4 regions of the Pseudomonas tritici genome follow, and region 3 is predicted to be linked to each of the others. Evidence: predicted binding sites of a transcription regulator. Region 3 holds the regulator's gene; each other region holds the start of a gene.
The links. Region 3 encodes FliA, which starts transcription of late flagellar genes. Its sites were predicted from a motif close to CTAAAGTTTNNNNNNNNNNNGCCGNTAA; they were not measured.
Positions count from the first base shown of each region.

Region 1: a site for FliA is predicted at 2,080-2,107, ahead of HU722_RS15915 (methyl-accepting chemotaxis protein). Genes of this name have one in related genera too.
Region 2: a site for FliA is predicted at 2,297-2,324, ahead of motA (flagellar motor stator protein MotA). Genes of this name have one in related genera too.
Region 4: a site for FliA is predicted at 1,810-1,837, ahead of HU722_RS29030 (methyl-accepting chemotaxis protein). Genes of this name have one in related genera too.

Region 1 is NZ_CP077084.1:3,550,216-3,554,493, forward strand. Features, by position in the region: gene HU722_RS15905 (LysR family transcriptional regulator) at 7-918, opposite strand; gene HU722_RS15910 (aldo/keto reductase) at 1,036-2,031, shown strand; gene HU722_RS15915 (methyl-accepting chemotaxis protein) at 2,165-4,159, shown strand; gene HU722_RS15920 (SRPBCC family protein) at 4,242-4,278, shown strand, end outside.
Region 2 is NZ_CP077084.1:809,115-813,392, forward strand. Features, by position in the region: gene HU722_RS03445 (rhodanese-like domain-containing protein) at 1-632, opposite strand, end outside; gene HU722_RS03450 (HDOD domain-containing protein) at 690-2,225, opposite strand; gene motA (flagellar motor stator protein MotA) at 2,392-3,243, shown strand; gene motB (flagellar motor protein MotB) at 3,247-4,266, shown strand.
Region 3 is NZ_CP077084.1:4,586,804-4,591,081, reverse strand. Features, by position in the region: gene flhF (flagellar biosynthesis GTPase FlhF) at 1-903, shown strand, start outside; gene fleN (flagellar synthesis regulator FleN) at 1,010-1,843, shown strand; gene fliA (RNA polymerase sigma factor FliA) at 1,840-2,580, shown strand; gene HU722_RS20755 (chemotaxis response regulator CheY) at 2,750-3,124, shown strand; gene HU722_RS20750 (protein phosphatase CheZ) at 3,143-3,931, shown strand; gene HU722_RS20745 (chemotaxis protein CheA) at 3,943-4,278, shown strand, end outside.
Region 4 is NZ_CP077084.1:3,577,434-3,581,711, reverse strand. Features, by position in the region: gene HU722_RS16030 (HAD hydrolase-like protein) at 1-169, shown strand, start outside; gene HU722_RS29030 (methyl-accepting chemotaxis protein) at 217-1,713, opposite strand; gene HU722_RS16020 (TonB-dependent siderophore receptor) at 1,878-4,037, opposite strand; gene HU722_RS16015 (Lrp/AsnC family transcriptional regulator) at 4,223-4,278, opposite strand, start outside.

The sequences.
Region 1 (4,278 bases), 1.0 Mb from region 3:
CGATGCCTAGCGCTGCAAACCGGTGCCCGATTGCGCGCAGCGCTCAACCAGCCAATCGACAAATACCCGCACGCGCTGGGACAGTTGGCGGTGTGGTGGGTACAACGCGGTCAGGGCCATCTTCGGCACAGCCAACTGCGGCAATACTTCCAGCAACGTGCCCTCGGCCAACTTGCGCATCGCATGATAATGCGGCGCCTGGATCAAGCCGAACCCGGCTTCGCAGGCAGCGAAGTAGCCGTCAGAACTGTTCACCGCCAAGCCTTTTGGCAGGTTGACTGTCTGCAATTCGCCGCCCACCTCAAATTCCAGGCCGAACCGTTTGCCGCTGGCACTGGAGACGTACTCGACCATCTGGTGATCGACCAGATCTTCGAATGAGGTGGGAACCCCCCTGCGCGCCAGGTACTCCGGACTTGCCAGGGTGAGTTGATCCATCATCGCCAAAGGCCGCGCCACCAGCGATTCGTCCAGGGCCAGGCCGCCGCGCAGCACGCAATCGACGCCCTCGCGGATCAGGTCCACGGGGCGGTCGTTAAGGCCTATCTCCAGTTCAATCTGCGGGTAGCGCGCAGTGAATGACGGCAATGCGGGGATCACGATCAAGCGGCCAATGCCCGACGGCATATCCACGCTCAGGGTGCCGCGCGGGTTCTGGCGCTGGGTGGAAAACACCGCTTCGGTTTCTTCCAGGTCTGTGAGCAGTTGTACGCAGCGCTGGTAGTACGCGGCGCCATCCAATGTAGGGCTGACTTGCCGCGTGGTGCGTTGCAACAGTTGCACGCCCAGGTGTGCTTCCAATTGCTTGATCAGGATGGTCACCGAAGCGCGCGGCAATTGCAGGCTGTCGGCCGCCTTGGCAAAGCCGCGCAGCTCGACGATCCGTGTGAACACACGCATTGCGTTGAAACGGTCCAAGTGACGGCTCCCCAGTGATTATTTAGATAATACGAACAGTGATAGCAGTTTTAGCCGGTTTATCCCGGTTTTGTCGAGCGTGACAATGGAGCCCTTCCCCATCAAGGAGCTGACCCCATGCACACCCGTCCACTCGGTACAAACGGCCCACTCGTCTCCGCCATCGGCCTCGGCTGTATGGGCATGAGCGATTTCTACACGCCTGGCAACGACACCCGGGAAGCCACCGCCACCCTGCACCGCGCGTTGGAGCTGGGCATCAATTTCCTGGACACTGCTGACATCTATGGCCCGCACACCAATGAACAACTGATCGGCCAAGCCATCGCCGGCAAACGCGAGCAGGTGTTCCTGGCCAGCAAGTTCGGCATCCTGCGCGACCCGGCCAACCCCACGTCGCGCGGCGTCAATGGCCGCCCCGAGTACATCCGCAAAGCCATCAACGGCACCCTGCGGCGCCTGGGTGTAGAAACCCTGGACCTGTACTACCAGCACCGTATCGACCCGGATGTCGCCATCGAAGAAACCATCGGCGCGATGGCCGAGCTCGTGCAACAAGGCAAGGTGCGTTACTTGGGCCTGAGCGAAGCCTCCGCCGCCACCCTGGAACGCGCTCATAACGTGCATCCGATCAGTGCCCTGCAAAGCGAGTACTCGTTGTGGAGCCGCGACCAGGAACATAACGGTTGCCTCGCCACCTGCCAGCGCCTGGGTATTGCATTTGTCCCCTACAGCCCGCTCGGCCGTGGCTTCCTGACGGGCGCACTGAAAAGCCCGGATGACTTCGGCACCGATGATTACCGTCGCTTCAACCCGCGTTTCCAAGGCGAAAACTTCGGCAAAAACCTGCAACTGGTGCAGCAAGTGCAGGCGCTGGCAGCCGATAAAGGTGTCAGCGCCGGGCAACTTGCGCTGGCCTGGGTGTTGGCGCAGGGCGATTACATCATTCCGATTCCCGGCACCAAGCAGCGCAAGTACCTGGAAGAAAATGCGGCGGCCGTTTCAATCAACCTCAGCCAGGCAGAATTGGCGGCCCTGGAAGCGATCTTCCCCGCCGAGGCACCCGCCGGCTCGCGCTACCCCGAGGCGGTAATGGCCATGCTGGATATCTGATCAAAGGAGCGCCCTCAAAAGGCGCTCTTTTTTCTTGCACGATGGTACCTAAAGCTCCTCCTATCCAAGCCGATAGCCCTACGAAGCTCTAACAAAGCCGCGTCGACAATAAACGCTTCGTAAGGACGACCCCATGCCCCCACTGCGCTCCATCCAAGCCCGCTATACCCTGTTCCTGGTGCTGTTCGTCCTGGTGTTATTTGTATTGACCGTGGTGGGAATCGGCCAGTTGGTCGCGCCTACGCTGCGTCATACCGAAGAACAGGTGGTGCTCAACCGCATCGCTGAGGTCGCCGAGCAAATCCAGGGCGAGCTGAACAAGGTTCAGTCCCAGCAACGCAGCATCACCCAGACCATCCCTTTGCTCGACAGCGATGCCATCGACAAAGTCCTCCCAGGCCTGGTCGACCAATATGGCGAGCTGAAAGTCTTCGGCGGCGGGATCTGGCCGCTGCCCAATCAACGCACGCCTGGACGCAACAAGCACAGCACGTTCTGGCACCGTGATGCCTCGGGCAAGCTGGCCGTGAATACGTTCTGGAACAGCGACCCAGCGCCCAACTACTACGACCAGAGCTGGTACAAAGGTGGCCTGGCCTCGCCGCGCGGCCAATGCGCCTGGGCCGCCGCCTACAAGGACGACGCCAGCCAGGAGCCGCGCACCAACTGCGCCATGGCGATCCAGCGCGACGGCGTGCCTTATGGCGTCGCCACCATCGACGTGACCCTGGGTTTCTTCAATGACTTGGTGGCCAGCAAAGAAAAAGACATCGGCGGGCAAATGCTGATCGTCGAAGGCGACGGCAAGATCATCAGCAACAGCACGCGCATCAGCAGCCCGGTGGTGTTGAAAAACATCAGCGAACTCAGCGGCTCCTCGGCGTTTGCCGCCCAGGTCAGCAAGGCCCTGGCCCATCGCGACCAGGCGTTGCAACGCAGCGAGTTCGACAACCAGGGCGTGGCCAGCACCTTTTATATGCGCCCGATCGCCGGCACGCCGTGGTTCCTTGCCACCGCCCTGCCTACTTCGCTGATTACCGCCCAGCGCGACGACGTGCTCGGCACCCTGGCCCTGCTGCAAATCCCCATGGTATTGCTGCTGGTGCTGCTCGCGGTGTATGCGATCCGCCAACTGGTGCAGCGCATGAAGTCGCTGAAAACCAATATCGACGCGCTGTCCGCCGGCGATGCCGACTTGACACGACGCATCACCATCCGCGCCGAAGACGAACTGGGTGCCATTGGTCACTCGGTGAACCGCTTTATCGTCTACCTGCAGAACATGATCGGCGAGGTCACCCAAGCCACCGGTGCCATGTCGTCGAGCCTTGAGCAACTGCAGCGGACCTCGGCGCACACCAATCAGATTCTGGTGCGGCACGCCTCGGAAACCGACCAGACGGTAACCGCCATCACCGAAATGAGCTCCACCGCCGACACCGTCGCGCAAAACGCCGCTGAAACCGCTGCGTTCACCCAGCGCGCCAATGAGCACGCCGACCGTTCCCGCGTGGTGGTGGGAGAGGCATCCAACAGCGTCAGCGCCTTGATCGGCGAAGTCTCCAGCGCCACCCACAGCGTGGAAAACATGCGCCAGGACGCCGCACGCATCACCGAAACCCTCGGCGTGATCGGTGCAATTGCCGGCCAGACCAACCTGCTCGCCCTCAACGCCGCGATTGAAGCCGCGCGTGCCGGGGAGCAGGGCCGTGGTTTTGCGGTGGTCGCCGATGAAGTCCGCGCCCTCGCCGCCCGCACCCAGGCCAGCACCTCGCAGATCAACGAAATGCTCACCCGCCTGACCGCGGGCGTCAGTTCCTCGGTAGCGGCCATGGAAAACACCCAGGCCAGCTGTCAGTCGGCGGCGGATGCCACGGCGCGGGTGAACACCGGCCTGGACGAAATGGCAGGTTCCGTGAGCCATATCAACAACCTCAGCACCCAGATCGCCACGGCCGCCGAGCAGCAAAGCGCAGTGACCGAGGAGATCAACCGCAGCATGGTGCAGATCCGACAAATGGTCGAAGAGCTGGTACAGAGCGGCCACGCCACTGAAACCAATACCCAGAGCCTGCTGGATGCGAATGGCCGAGTGATTGCCTTGATGGGTCGCTTCAAAGTGCGGTGATAAATGGTTGAAACACTCCCGTGCCAAAGCGCGGGAGTGGGACTATTCTGACAGCTCGAAGACGCCACACAGGAGGTGTGCCATGCGCTCAGCCGAGCAGTCGGTCCGCTTGGAGCGGA
Region 2 (4,278 bases), 2.5 Mb from region 3:
ATGTCGCGTCGGATACGCAGGCTGCGTGCCGGGTCCATGCCAGCGGTCCATTCGAAGTTCACGGCACCGGGGATGTGCCCGCCTTTGGCGGCGAGGACTTTCTCACCGGAATATTCCAGCGGGCCGCGTGCGTCCCAGATGCCCAGGTCGGCAGCACCCAGGCGGCTTTGCAGGTATTCACGGGTGGCGGTGGGGCCTTCGTGCAGCGTCAGGCTGACCGGACCGCCGACGGGGGCGGGTACGTCGGTGGAGACCGGGCGTTCCTCTTCCAGCCAGGCCAGCAGGCCACCATCCAGGTAGTGGTATTTCTGATGGCCGATCACGTCGAGCATCCAGATGAACCGCCCGGCCCAGCCGCCGCCTTCGTCGTCGTAGACCACGTAGGTCGCGTCCGGGGTGTGGCCCAGTTCGCCGAACAACGTCTCCAGGTCCGCCTTGTTGGGCAGCAGGCCGGGTGCCGGCGCCTGGCCCAATTGGGTGCGCTTGGGGTCAACGAAATGCGCGCCGGGGATATGCCCTTCGGCGTAGCGGGCGGCACTGGTGAGGTCCACCAGAATCAGGTGTTCGGCATCCAGTTGACCGAGCAGGTCGCTGGGTTCGATCACCAGCGGCAAGCCAGAGAAGTCAGGCATGTGAGGTCTCCTGGTCACAAATGTTGGCGATAAAAGAGGGCGATTGTAGCGCAAGCATCAGGCGCTGCGGTTGGTAAAGCAGTGCAGGGCTTTCTCGATGCATTGGGCGGTTTTGCCGAAGGCCTGCACGGTGGTTTCCGAGAACGGTCCGCCGCCCTGGTCGGCCACCATCAGCATCACCACCTTGCCATTGCAGCTCAAGGAGCGCAGCAGCAGGTGTTCACCGGTAAACAGGCGGCGCAGGATCGGTGGCAGCAAGGCCGAGAACTGGGCGTGGTTTTCAGGGTTGAGACGCACCTGGGCGGACTTTTCCAGCAGGCGCTGCAGCAGCGTGCTGTTAACCACGTCCAGGCTCAGGTTGGTGGCGTCCTTTGGTAGGCCGTCAACCTGATGCACGCGCAAAGTGCTTTGGGCGCGGTCGGTCATCAGCAGCATGACCCGTTGCATGCCGCTGGCCACCAGGGCCTCCTTGGCGCAGGTGGTCAGGTGCATCGCGTTGGCAAAGCGGCTCGGTTCTACCAGCAGTTCTGTGCACCGTTTACGCCACACGGCCAGCGACTCGGCGGTAGGCGGCGGTGCCGGCAGCAGGCCGCGATGAATCTTCTGCACGTGCCAGGGCCAGATCAGTGACAGCGCCGGGTGCCAGAGGTCGGGCATCAGCGTGGTGCGGGCGCTGGTCACGGCTTGTTGGTGGACGTGTTGCTGTATCTCGCTCAGGGGCTGCTGCAGGTAAAGTGCAGTGAGGAGCTGCCAGCGTTCGGTGTGCGGGCAGGTCCAGGACTCTTGCGCCGACATCGCCAGGCCGTTGGCCAGCAACACGGTATTGGCCGGCTGGTTCAGCCAGCGGCGCAGGTTGGGTTCGGCGTCGAGCAATTGCTGATGGCGCAGCGGGTCATCTTCGCGGGCGATATGCAGCGCCTTGACCAGCAAGCGCCGTTCGCTCAACAGCAGCTTGTAGCCCTGGGAGACCCAAATCGGCAGGTGCCAGGCTTCGGTCAGGCCGACGCACAGGTCGAGCAGGCGTATGCCGAACAATTCCTGCTCGACCTGGCGGGCTGATTGGCCTTTATGGATAACCCGCAGCTCCCATTCTTCCAGAAGCTTGGGGTAGGCGACCGCCATCGGCCACAGCGGCGACAGAAACAGCAGGCTGCCCCAGTGAATGTCCTGCCACAGTCGTGCCAGCCGGCTGCCGAACAGGCCATTGGCTTGCTGCGAAGCGTGCTGACTTATCAACAACAGTTGGCGCAGCGCCACGGGAATCTCGCTGGCGGGCACCGAAGGCAGGCGCGCCAACAGTTCCTCGGCGCGCTTGAGGCCCAGGCGGTTGAGCGCTACTTCGAGGTTTTCCGCCGGTTCCGCCAGGCTGCCATGGGTGTGGCTGTTGGCTTCGCGCATCACGCTGAGCACGAGGGCCGGGCTGTCTTGCATCAGCTCGGCAATATCTCGTAATGAGCTGCGGCTGTCGCGGATGCCTTTGCACACGCGGTCGTGGCTGGCCTGGGGAACAGGCAGCAGCACATCGTCCAGGCGCTTGATCCAAGCGGCGAGAGAAGTAGGTTTTGCAGTTGGGACTGTCGTTTCATTAGCCATGATTGGGGCGCGATCATCACTTGCGGTCAACACGCCCGGAGCGGGCCGAACTGGCTTTTCGCCTTAACGGGCTATAGTCTGGCGCAGTTTTGCCGATAAGAGGAACAAGAGTTTTCAGTTCCCCCCAATATGTCCATGAACCCGACGGCGCAAGTACTCATCTCCTATGGCTAAAATTATCGGCATCATCGTCGTCATCGCAAGTGTGCTCGGTGGCTACGTCCTGTCCCACGGTAAAATTGCTGCGCTGGTCCAGCCCTTCGAAGTGCTGATCATCGGTGGTGCGGCGTTCGGCGCATTCTTGCAGGCGAACCCTGGCTACATGACCATGCACGTGGTCAAGAAATCCCTGGGCATGTTTGGTTCGCGCTTCACCCACACCTTCTACCTGGAGGTACTGGGGCTGGTCTACGAGATCCTCAACAAGAGCCGCCGCGAAGGCATGATGGCCATCGAGGCCGACATCGAAGACGCCTCGGCCAGTCCGATTTTCGCCAAGTACCCGGCCGTGCTCAAAGATGAGCGCATGACCGCCTACATCTGTGACTACCTGCGCATCATGTCCTCCGGCAACATGGCCCCCCATGAGTTGGAAGGCCTGTTCGACATGGAATTGTTCAGCCTGAAAGAAGAGCTGGAGCACCCGTCCCACGCCGTGACCGGCATCGCCGACGGCATGCCGGGTTTTGGTATCGTCGCGGCGGTACTCGGTATTGTTGTGACCATGGCCTCCCTGGGCGAAGGCGACCAGGCAGCCATCGGTATGCACGTGGGTGCGGCGCTGGTAGGTACCTTCTTCGGTATCCTCGCGGCCTACGGTTTCTTCGGTCCGCTGGCCACCTCGCTGGCCCATGACGCCAAGGAAGAAATCAACCTGTACGAATCGATCAAAGCCAGCCTGGTAGCCTCCGCTTCCGGCATGCCGCCCTCGCTGGCGGTGGAGTTCGGTCGCAAGGTGCTGTACCCGAAACATCGCCCAAGCTTCGCCGAGCTGGAACAAGCGGTTCGCGGTCGCTAAGCCATGGAAAACAACCAGCCGATAATCATCAAGCGCGTCAAGCGCTTCGCTGCGGGGCACCATGGTGGCGCCTGGAAAATCGCCTTCGCCGACTTTGCGACGGCGATGATGGCGTTCTTCCTGGTGCTGTGGCTGATGTCTACCGCCACGCCGGAACAGAAGATTGCCATCGCCGGCTACTTCAAAGACCCCATTGGTTTCTCGGAAAGTGGCACGCCCTTCGTGATCGACCTGGGCGGTTCGCCGCAGTTGGCGCCTGAGCGCACCATTAATCCAGAGGTCAAGACCGAAGCGCCGCAGGAAAAAATCCCGATCGAGCGCGACACTGTCGAATCCATGGCTGAGCAGGTCGAGCAAGAACGCCTTGAGCTGTTGCTGCAAGAGTTGCAGACCAAGGTTGAGGAAAACCCGCAGCTGCTGAAATTCAAGGATCAGATTTCGTTCGAAATCACGCCTGAAGGTCTGCGCATCCAGATCACCGACGCGGCCAACCGGCCGATGTTCGACTCCGGCAGTGCGCGCTTGAAGCCGTACTTTGAAGACATCCTGCTGGCCATGGCTGACACCATCAAGGCAGTGCCGAACAAAATCAGCATCAGCGGCCACACCGACGCCAAACCGTACGCGGGCCAGGGCGACTTCGGCAACTGGGAACTCTCGGCCAATCGCGCCAACGCGGCACGCCGCGCGCTGGTGGCCGGCAGCTACCCGGACCCGCAAGTGGCGCGCGTGGTGGGTTTTGCCTCCTCGCAGCTGTTTGATCATCAAGACCCGTTCAACCCGTCCAACCGCCGTATCGATATCGTGGTGCTGACCAAAAAGGCCCAGCGTGCGATTGAAGGTGATCAGCCGCCGGCGCCGCAACCCACCCCAGGCGCAGGTGCGCCGGGTGAAGTACCGGTCGACCCGAACGCCATTCCGCCAGGGCAGGAGCCGTTGCCGGCGCATGAGCTGCGTCAGAAGCTTAATTTGTTTGATGATGGTGGGGTGAAAGATCCTACGGTGCCTCGTGCGGGGTCATAGGAAATTAGCGGC
Region 3 (4,278 bases):
CTGCGCGAACTGCTCGAAGTGCAGCTAGGCTCGCTGGCCTGGACGCAGTTGCAAGGCAGCAAGCCGCTACAGGCCAACCTGTGGCGCCGCCTGCAACGCATCGGCCTGTCCGGCCCGTTGTCGCGCGACCTGCTGGCCCTGACCACCGAAATCGAAGAGCCACGCCAGGCCTGGCGCATGTTGTTGGCGCACCTGGCGCGGATGATCACCACGCCGGAAATCGAACCTCTGGAAGAGGGCGGTGTGATTGCCATGGTCGGCCCTGCCGGCATGGGCAAGACCACCACCCTGGCCAAGCTGGCGGCGCGTTATGTGCTCAAGTACGGCGCGCAGAATATCGCGCTGGTGAGCATGGACAGCTACCGTATTGGCGCCCAGGAACAGCTCAAGACCCTGGGCCGAATTCTCAATGTGCCGGTGACCCACGTCGATCCGGGCCAGTCCCTGGCCAACGCCCTCGACCCGTTGCTGCGCAAGCGCGTGGTGCTGATCGATACCGCCGGCCTGCAAGCCAGCGACCCGGCCTTGCGCATGCAGCTGGAAAGCCTCGCCGGGCGTGGCATCAAGTCGAAGAATTACCTGGTGCTTGCAACCACCAGCCAGAAACAGGTTCTTACCGCTGCGTATCATAGTTACAAGCGTTGTGGCCTGGCCGGTTGCATCCTCACCAAGCTCGATGAAACCGCGAGCCTGGGTGAAGTGCTGAGCCTGGCCATCAGTCATGAATTGCCGGTCGCCTACCTGACCGACGGGCCGCGGATTCCGGATGATCTGCATCTGCCGCGCCGTCATCAGTTGGTCAGCCGTGCAGTCAGCGTGCAAATGCAAGAAGAGCCTAGCGAGGAAGCGATGGCCGATATGTTCGCCGACCTTTACCACAGCCCCGCAAAACGGGTGGGTTGAGGTCAGGATGAACACAATGAAATGTATCTACATCGATGGTCTGCAAGCGATTCACGCGGCCAAGCCATGTAGCCTGCGTCTAAGCAAGACAAGGTAAAGAAATAAAATGGGCAGCATGCATCCCGTACAGGTGATCGCGGTGACCGGCGGCAAAGGTGGCGTCGGAAAAACTAACGTGTCAGTGAATTTGTCCCTGGCCCTGGCAGAGCTTGGCCGTCGCGTCATGCTGCTGGATGCTGACCTGGGGCTGGCGAACGTCGACGTTCTGCTGGGGCTGACGCCCAAACACACCCTTGCCGATGTGATCGAGGGCCGCTGCGAGCTGCGCGATGTGCTGCTGCAGGGCCCCGGTGGCATCCGCATCGTGCCGGCCGCCTCTGGCACCCAGAGCATGGTGCACCTGAGCCCAGCGCAGCATGCCGGCCTGATCCAGGCGTTCAGTGATATCGGCGACAACCTCGACGTGCTGGTGATCGACACCGCCGCCGGGATCGGCGAGTCAGTGGTCAGCTTCGTGCGCGCCGCGCAGGAAGTCTTGCTGGTGGTCTGCGATGAACCCACCTCGATCACCGACGCCTACGCCCTGATCAAACTGCTTAACCGCGACTACGGCATGAACCGCTTCCGCGTCCTGGCCAACATGGCCCAGAGCCCGCAGGAAGGGCGCAACCTGTTCGCCAAGTTGACCAAGGTCACGGACCGCTTCCTCGATGTCGCCTTACAATACGTTGGCGCAGTTCCCTACGACGAGTGTGTGCGCAAGGCTGTGCAAAAGCAGCGTGCAGTCTACGAAGCGTTCCCTCGTTCCAAATGCGCATTGGCGTTCAAGGCTATTGCCCAGAAGGTCGATACCTGGCCGTTGCCCGCCAACCCTCGGGGGCATCTGGAGTTTTTCGTCGAGCGATTGGTGCATCAGACGAGCGCAGGACCGGTGCTATGACAGCGAACGGCTACAACGCTTACAAGAAGTCTGCCCGTGACAGCCAGGGCGAGTTGATCGAGCGCTACGCGCCCTTGGTCAAGCGCATTGCCTATCACTTGCTGGCACGCCTGCCCGCCAGCGTCCAGGTCGAAGACTTGATCCAGGCCGGCATGATCGGTTTGCTCGAAGTGTCGACCAAATACGACGCGAGCAAGGGGGCGAGTTTCGAGACGTATGCGGGTATCCGTATCCGTGGCGCGATGCTCGATGAAGTGCGTAAAGGCGACTGGGCGCCGCGTTCGGTACACCGCAATACGCGCATGGTCAGTGACGCAATTCGCGCAATTGAAGCAAAAACCGGTCGCGACGCTAAAGATCACGAAGTTGCGGCCGAACTCCAATTGAGTCTCGACGATTATTACGGGATTTTGAACGATACCTTGGGCAGCCGCTTGTTCAGTTTCGACGACCTGTTGCAGGACGGCGAACACGAAGGGCTGCACGAAGACGGCGCGAGCGCTCATATGGAGCCATCGCGCGACTTGGAAGATGAACGCTTCCAGGGGGCGCTGGCGGAAGCGATTGCCAATTTGCCGGAGCGTGAGCGGCTGGTGTTGGCGCTGTACTACGACGAAGAGCTGAACCTCAAGGAAATCGGTGAGGTCCTGGGGGTCAGTGAATCGCGGGTCAGCCAGTTGCATAGCCAGTGCGCAGCCCGCTTGCGGGGGCGTTTGGGAGAGTGGCGAGCGCGCTGACAGGCAGTGTGGGGGGCACTGCAGACGATACCGCGACGGTGATTGACCTTCGCGGGTTCGACCCGTGGTGGCCCCGGCAGTCCTTTTTGTGTAATGCCTGTTGAATGAAATGGCGCGTCCAGGTGCTGGGCGCGTTTAAGACTGCTTGGAGGTCGAATTGGACAAGAACATGAAAATCCTCATCGTTGATGACTTCTCAACGATGCGGCGGATCATAAAAAACCTGTTGCGTGACCTTGGGTTCACTAACACGGTCGAGGCGGATGACGGCATCACAGCCATTCCGATCCTCAACAGCGGCAGCATCGACTTTCTGGTAACAGACTGGAACATGCCGGGCATGACCGGTATCGACTTGCTGCGCCACGTGCGTGCTGACGAAAAGCTGCGCAGCCTTCCTGTGCTGATGGTGACCGCCGAAGCCAAGCGTGAGCAGATCATCGAAGCCGCCCAAGCCGGGGTTAACGGTTACGTGGTCAAGCCATTCACTGCATTGGCCTTGAAAGAGAAGATCGAAAAAATCTTCGAACGCATCCACGGCTAATGCCATCGCGGGGGAGCTATGGAGCATAAAGAAACGTCACAGGGAGACTTTGAGTCGACCCTGAAAAAGCATGCTCACCAGTTGGTCGAAAGCCTTGAAAAAGGCCAGTTCGGCGACGCGGTGCAGTTGATCCATGAGCTCAACCAGACCCGTGACCGCGGCCTGTATCAGGAAGTGGGCAAGCTCACGCGCGAGCTGCACAGTGCGATCGTCAATTTCCAGATTGACCCGCATATGCCCCAGGCCGAAGAAATTTCGCAAATCACCGATGCCACCGAACGCCTGTCCTACGTGGTCAGGCTGACTGAGGCGGCGGCCAACCGCACCATGGACCTGGTGGAAAATGCCACGCCCCTGGTCAATGGCATGGCCACCGAAGCCCAGGCCCTCAGCGTTGACTGGGGCCGCTTCATGCGTCGCGAAGTCGGGGCTGAAGAGTTTCGTGAGCTGGCGCGTCGGGTCGAAGGGTTCTTGTCACGCAGCGAGCAGGAAAACCGCACGGTTTCCAGCAACCTCAACGACATTCTGCTCGCCCAGGATTACCAGGACCTCACCGGCCAGGTGATCAAGCGTGTGACCCAGTTGGTCACCGAAGTGGAAAGCAACTTGCTCAAATTAGTGCTTATGGCAGGCCAGGTAGACCGTTTTGCCGGTATCGAACATGACCGCGAAGCGATCCTCTCGGAAAAAGATCCACAAAAACATCTCGCCAAGGGTGAAGGTCCGCAGATTCATGCCGATAAACGTGAAGACGTTGTATCGGGTCAGGATGATGTTGATGACCTGTTATCCAGTTTAGGCTTCTAAGGAGCACCCACATGAGCTTCGGCGCCGATGAAGAAATCCTTCAGGATTTCCTTGTAGAGGCCGGCGAAATTTTAGAGCAGCTGTCCGAACAGCTGGTCGAGCTGGAAAGCCGACCAGATGATGCGAACCTGCTCAATGCAATTTTTCGCGGTTTTCACACTGTAAAAGGGGGCGCCGGCTTCCTCCAGCTCCATGAGCTGGTGGAGTGCTGCCACATCGCCGAGAACGTGTTCGACATCCTGCGCAAGGGTGAGCGTCACGTTGATTCGGAGTTGATGGACGTGATTCTCGAAGCTCTGGATGCGGTCAACGGGATGTTCAGCGAAGTCCGCGAACGTTCCCCGATC
Region 4 (4,278 bases), 1.0 Mb from region 3:
CAAGATCATGATCGGAGACAACTGGAACGATTTTGAAGCCGCCCGTGCGTACGGAATTCCGTTTGCTTTTGCCAGTTGGGGCTACGGAACTCTGCCCGACGATTGCAACGCCGCTAACCTCACAAAATTCAGTGACATTCTCGACATCGTTGGCTTGCCTGTGCATTGAACATCGTATGCTAAAAGCAGTGTCCTTTGCAGGCAGCGCAGGCCTCATCACTGATGAAACCGCCTCCCCAACGCATCCAACCTCACCGCAATCGGCGGTAACCGTTCACTGCTCCTCGCCAACATCTCCACATCATCCGCTGTGCTCTGCGCAATGCTTTGCACCGACTGCAACCGCCCGACAATCTCCAGGTTCGCCGACGTCTGTTCGCGGGTGGTGGTCACGATCCGCCCATTCAGGTCGTCGATGTGCGCGATGTCATTGCCTACCGCGCGCAGCATATCGACCGCCACCTGGCTGTCTTCCACGCAACGTTCGACGCCCTGGCGGCTGTCGTGCATGGCTTCTACGGCTTGGCGGCTGCCGTGTTGCAGGCTTTCGATGATGGTTTTGATTTCTTGGGTGGACACCGCCGTGCGCTGCGCCAGGCTGCGGACTTCGTCGGCGACCACCGCGAAGCCACGGCCTTGCTCGCCGGCGCGGGCGGCTTCGATGGCGGCGTTGAGGGCGAGAAGGTTGGTTTGGTTGGCGATGCTGCTGATGACTTCCAGTACGGTGCCGATGTGTTCGGCTTGTGTGGCCAGGCCTTGCACAGTCTCGTGCGTGCCGTTGAGGCGTGAGGCCAATTGGGTGATTTCCTGCTGGGCGCGGCTCACGCTTTCCTGGCCGCGCAGGACTTGTTGACTGGCTTTGCCTGCGTGATCCACGGCATGTTCGACGTGTACGGCGATGTGGCCCATGGCGTCTTCCATGCGCTGCATCGAGCCGGTCATCTGGGTGATTTCTGCCAACTGATGCCGCGCGCCTTTTTCCAGGGTGCCGCTGGCGTCTGCCAGTTCCTGGCCGAGTTGGCCGAGGCCGTGGGAGTCACGGGCGACGCCGTCGATCAGGTGGGTGATCTGTTGCAGGAAGTGGTCGAAACGCTTGGCCAGGGAAACGCGCATTGTGCCTTTGTCAGCGCTGTCGGCCTCAACGGTGAGCTGAGAAGTGACCGCGAGCATTTTCTCGAGCATTTCCTGACTCTCGACTGCTTCGGCCTGGCTGTGCACGGCCAGGTAGAGCAGGGCAACGGTTTCCATCACCACGTAGAAGGCGTGAACGAACACCATGGTCCAGCCGCCGTGGTGTTCCATCACGAATACCGGGAAACCTTGATGTTGCAGCGCATGGAATACCACGTGGTGCACGGCAATTGTCGCCGCTGCGATCAGGATCGGCAGCCAGTCGCGATAAAACGTCAGGACCGCCAGCAGCGCGAAGATCCCGAAGTGCGCTTCGATCACCCCCTGCGCCTGGTTGATGTGCAATGCCGCCATCACCATCAGGCCCGCGCCTAATGCGCAGCGCATCACGCGGGTTCCGCCAAGGGCTCGATAAAGCGCAGTGAGCACCACGCCGGTGCCGCCGCCCACGATCACGGCCTGCATCAATGTGTCGTGCCAGAACGCCAGGCCCAGCGAAAACAAAAACATCAGCCAGATCAACGCCAGCATGATGCGGTCGGCTTTACGGTAGTGCTCGAAAAAACGCGCGGGGGTGGGCATTCACACTGACTCCATGGGGTCTGGTCGAAACAAAGCGGGGGCAGGGTGGAGCAAGTTGGGTGTTTTATTTTTATTGGATTGAGTGTTGCCAAAGGTATATCGGCATCAAGAGAAGGGACTTGAGGAACGGCTACCCGGTCGGCTAGCCGTTTATCAAGGTGCGGTCAGAAGCTGTATTTGGCCGTGACGCCAAAGCTGCGTGGGTTGCCGTAGGTGTCGGTGGAACCCCAGATCGGGCTGGTGGCGATTGCCGAGTAGTAGGTGCGGTCAAAGATGTTGTTCACGTTCAACTGCAGGTCCAGATGCTTGTTTACCTGGTACCCGGCCATAACGTCTGCAACTGCATAGCTGCCTTGTTCCAGGCGATAGGTATTGCTGTTGGCGAGCACCACATCGTTGTACATGCGGCTTTGCCAGTAAACGTTGCCACCGATGCGCAGTTTTTCCAGCGGGCCCTGGAAGCGATAGGAGGTGGTGAGTTTGAACAGGCGCTCTGGGGTGTCGGTGTCGAAACGCTGGTTGTTATTGGCAGGCTTGGTGTCCTTGACGTAATGCGCACGGGTGTAGGTAAAGCCACCGCCGACTTGCCAGTTCTCAGTGAGGGAACCTTGCAGCTCCAGATCTATACCCTGGCTGCGAACCAGTCCGGACGCTTCGTAGCAAGCGGTGATCGGGCATCCCACCTGGCTGTCAGGCAATGTCGCGCGGTTTTTCTGGTCGATCTGGAATACTGCCAGGCTGGCGTTGAGCGCACCGTTGAAGTACTCGCCCTTGATGCCGACTTCGTAGTTTTCACCGACGATAGGTTCCAAGGGTTTGTCCGAAAAATCCCGACTTGTCTGCGGCGTGAAGATATCGGTATAGCTGGCGTAGACCGAATGGTGCTCGTCAAGGTCGTAGATCACCCCGGCGTAGCGTGTGAGGTTGCGGGTGACTTTGTAGTCGCCATCGCCCTGGCGGTCATCGTAGTCATACCAGTCCACACGGGCGCCCAGGATGACCTTGAGCGGGTCTGCCAGGTTCAGGCGGGTTGTCAAGTAAACACCATCCTGGGTGGTGATGCTGTGGCCTTTGCCGTCGCGTACGAAGTTCGGCTTTGCGCCATTGAGTGGGTAGTTGGTGTCGTAGGGGCTGAACTCCTTGGAAGTGGCGTCATAGATGCGTTTGCTGGTGCCCACCACCACTTCATGGGTACGACCGAAGGCTTCGACCGGGCCGCTGAAGAAGGTGTCCAGCCCGTATTGCTTGTCATCCTGGTTCGATTGGTAGGCGGTGCGCGCCAGGGTGGTTTGATAGCGCGACTGGTAGGTACCGGTGAATACACCGTCCAACTGTGATGAGGAGCCGGCGATGTGGAGTTTCCAATCGTTGGCGAAGCGATGCTCGATATCACCAAATACCGTGTCGATGGTCAGTTTCTTGTTTTCCCAGTCCGAGCCGGGGTTGGTGGAGCGAGGCAGGTTCAGGTGGTGGCCGTCAGTGCCGATCGGCAAGCCGCCCCAGAAGTGGTTGGTCTGATCTTCCTGGCGCGAGAAGCCCAGGGTCGCCGTGGTGTTTTCGCTGAGGTCGGCTTCGCCGATGGCATAGAACAGTCCGTGATCGCTTTCTTCACCCTTGCGGAAACTGTTGGCGTCCCGGTATGAACCCACCACGCGACCGCGCAGGGTGCCGCTGTCATTCAAGGCGCTGGAAGCGTCGAATTCGCCGCGATAATCATCCCAACTGCCGGCAGCACCGGTGATCGAAACCTGCGGCGTGGCAGTGGGACGCTTGCGCACAAAGTTGATCGCAGCCGAAGGGTTGCCCGCGCCGGTGACCAGTCCGGTAGCGCCACGAATCACTTCCACCCGGTCGAACATCGCTAAGTTGGGCTGCACGCTGTTGGCGTAGCCAGAATACGAACTGGGGATGCCGTCGAACATCATGTTGTCGATGTCGAACCCGCGTGATTTATAGGTATGCCGACCGGGGCCGCTGGATTGGCTGAGGAACAGGCCGGGCGTGTTCTTGACCACGTCATTGACGCTGGTCATGGCCTGGTCGTCCATGCGTTGGCGGGTGATCACCGTGACGGCCTGCGGGGTCTCACGCATGGTCAATGGCAGCTTGGTCGCCGTTTTCATCGCGCCGGTGGTATAGGACTGCGTGCCTTCGGTGGTTTCGCCAAGCTGCTGCTCCCCGGAGATTTGCGTGGCACCCAGCTCAAGCGTGGTTGCTGGCGTTTCAGTGTCCGCGGCAAAGGCCGCTTGGGCGCTTGCAAGACAGACAGCCAACGCCATTAAACTGGGTGAAAAACCTTTGCCGCCGTGTTGTTGCACAGGCATGGAACTGAACCTCCCCGAATGCCGTCCGTGGCGAATAATAAAGATGTTGATAATTATTCGCATCAGTTTGGCAGATTGAGTCGGGAGGAAAAAGCCTTCAGGGATAATTAGTTAACGAATTTTTCACATGTGGCGGATGGGGCGTTTAGCCATCAATCTCCAAACGCACTCCCAGGTAGGGCCGCTCAGTCGCGCTTGGGAATGGCCACCCGGCTTGTCGCCTTCACCTCTCGCAACGCCA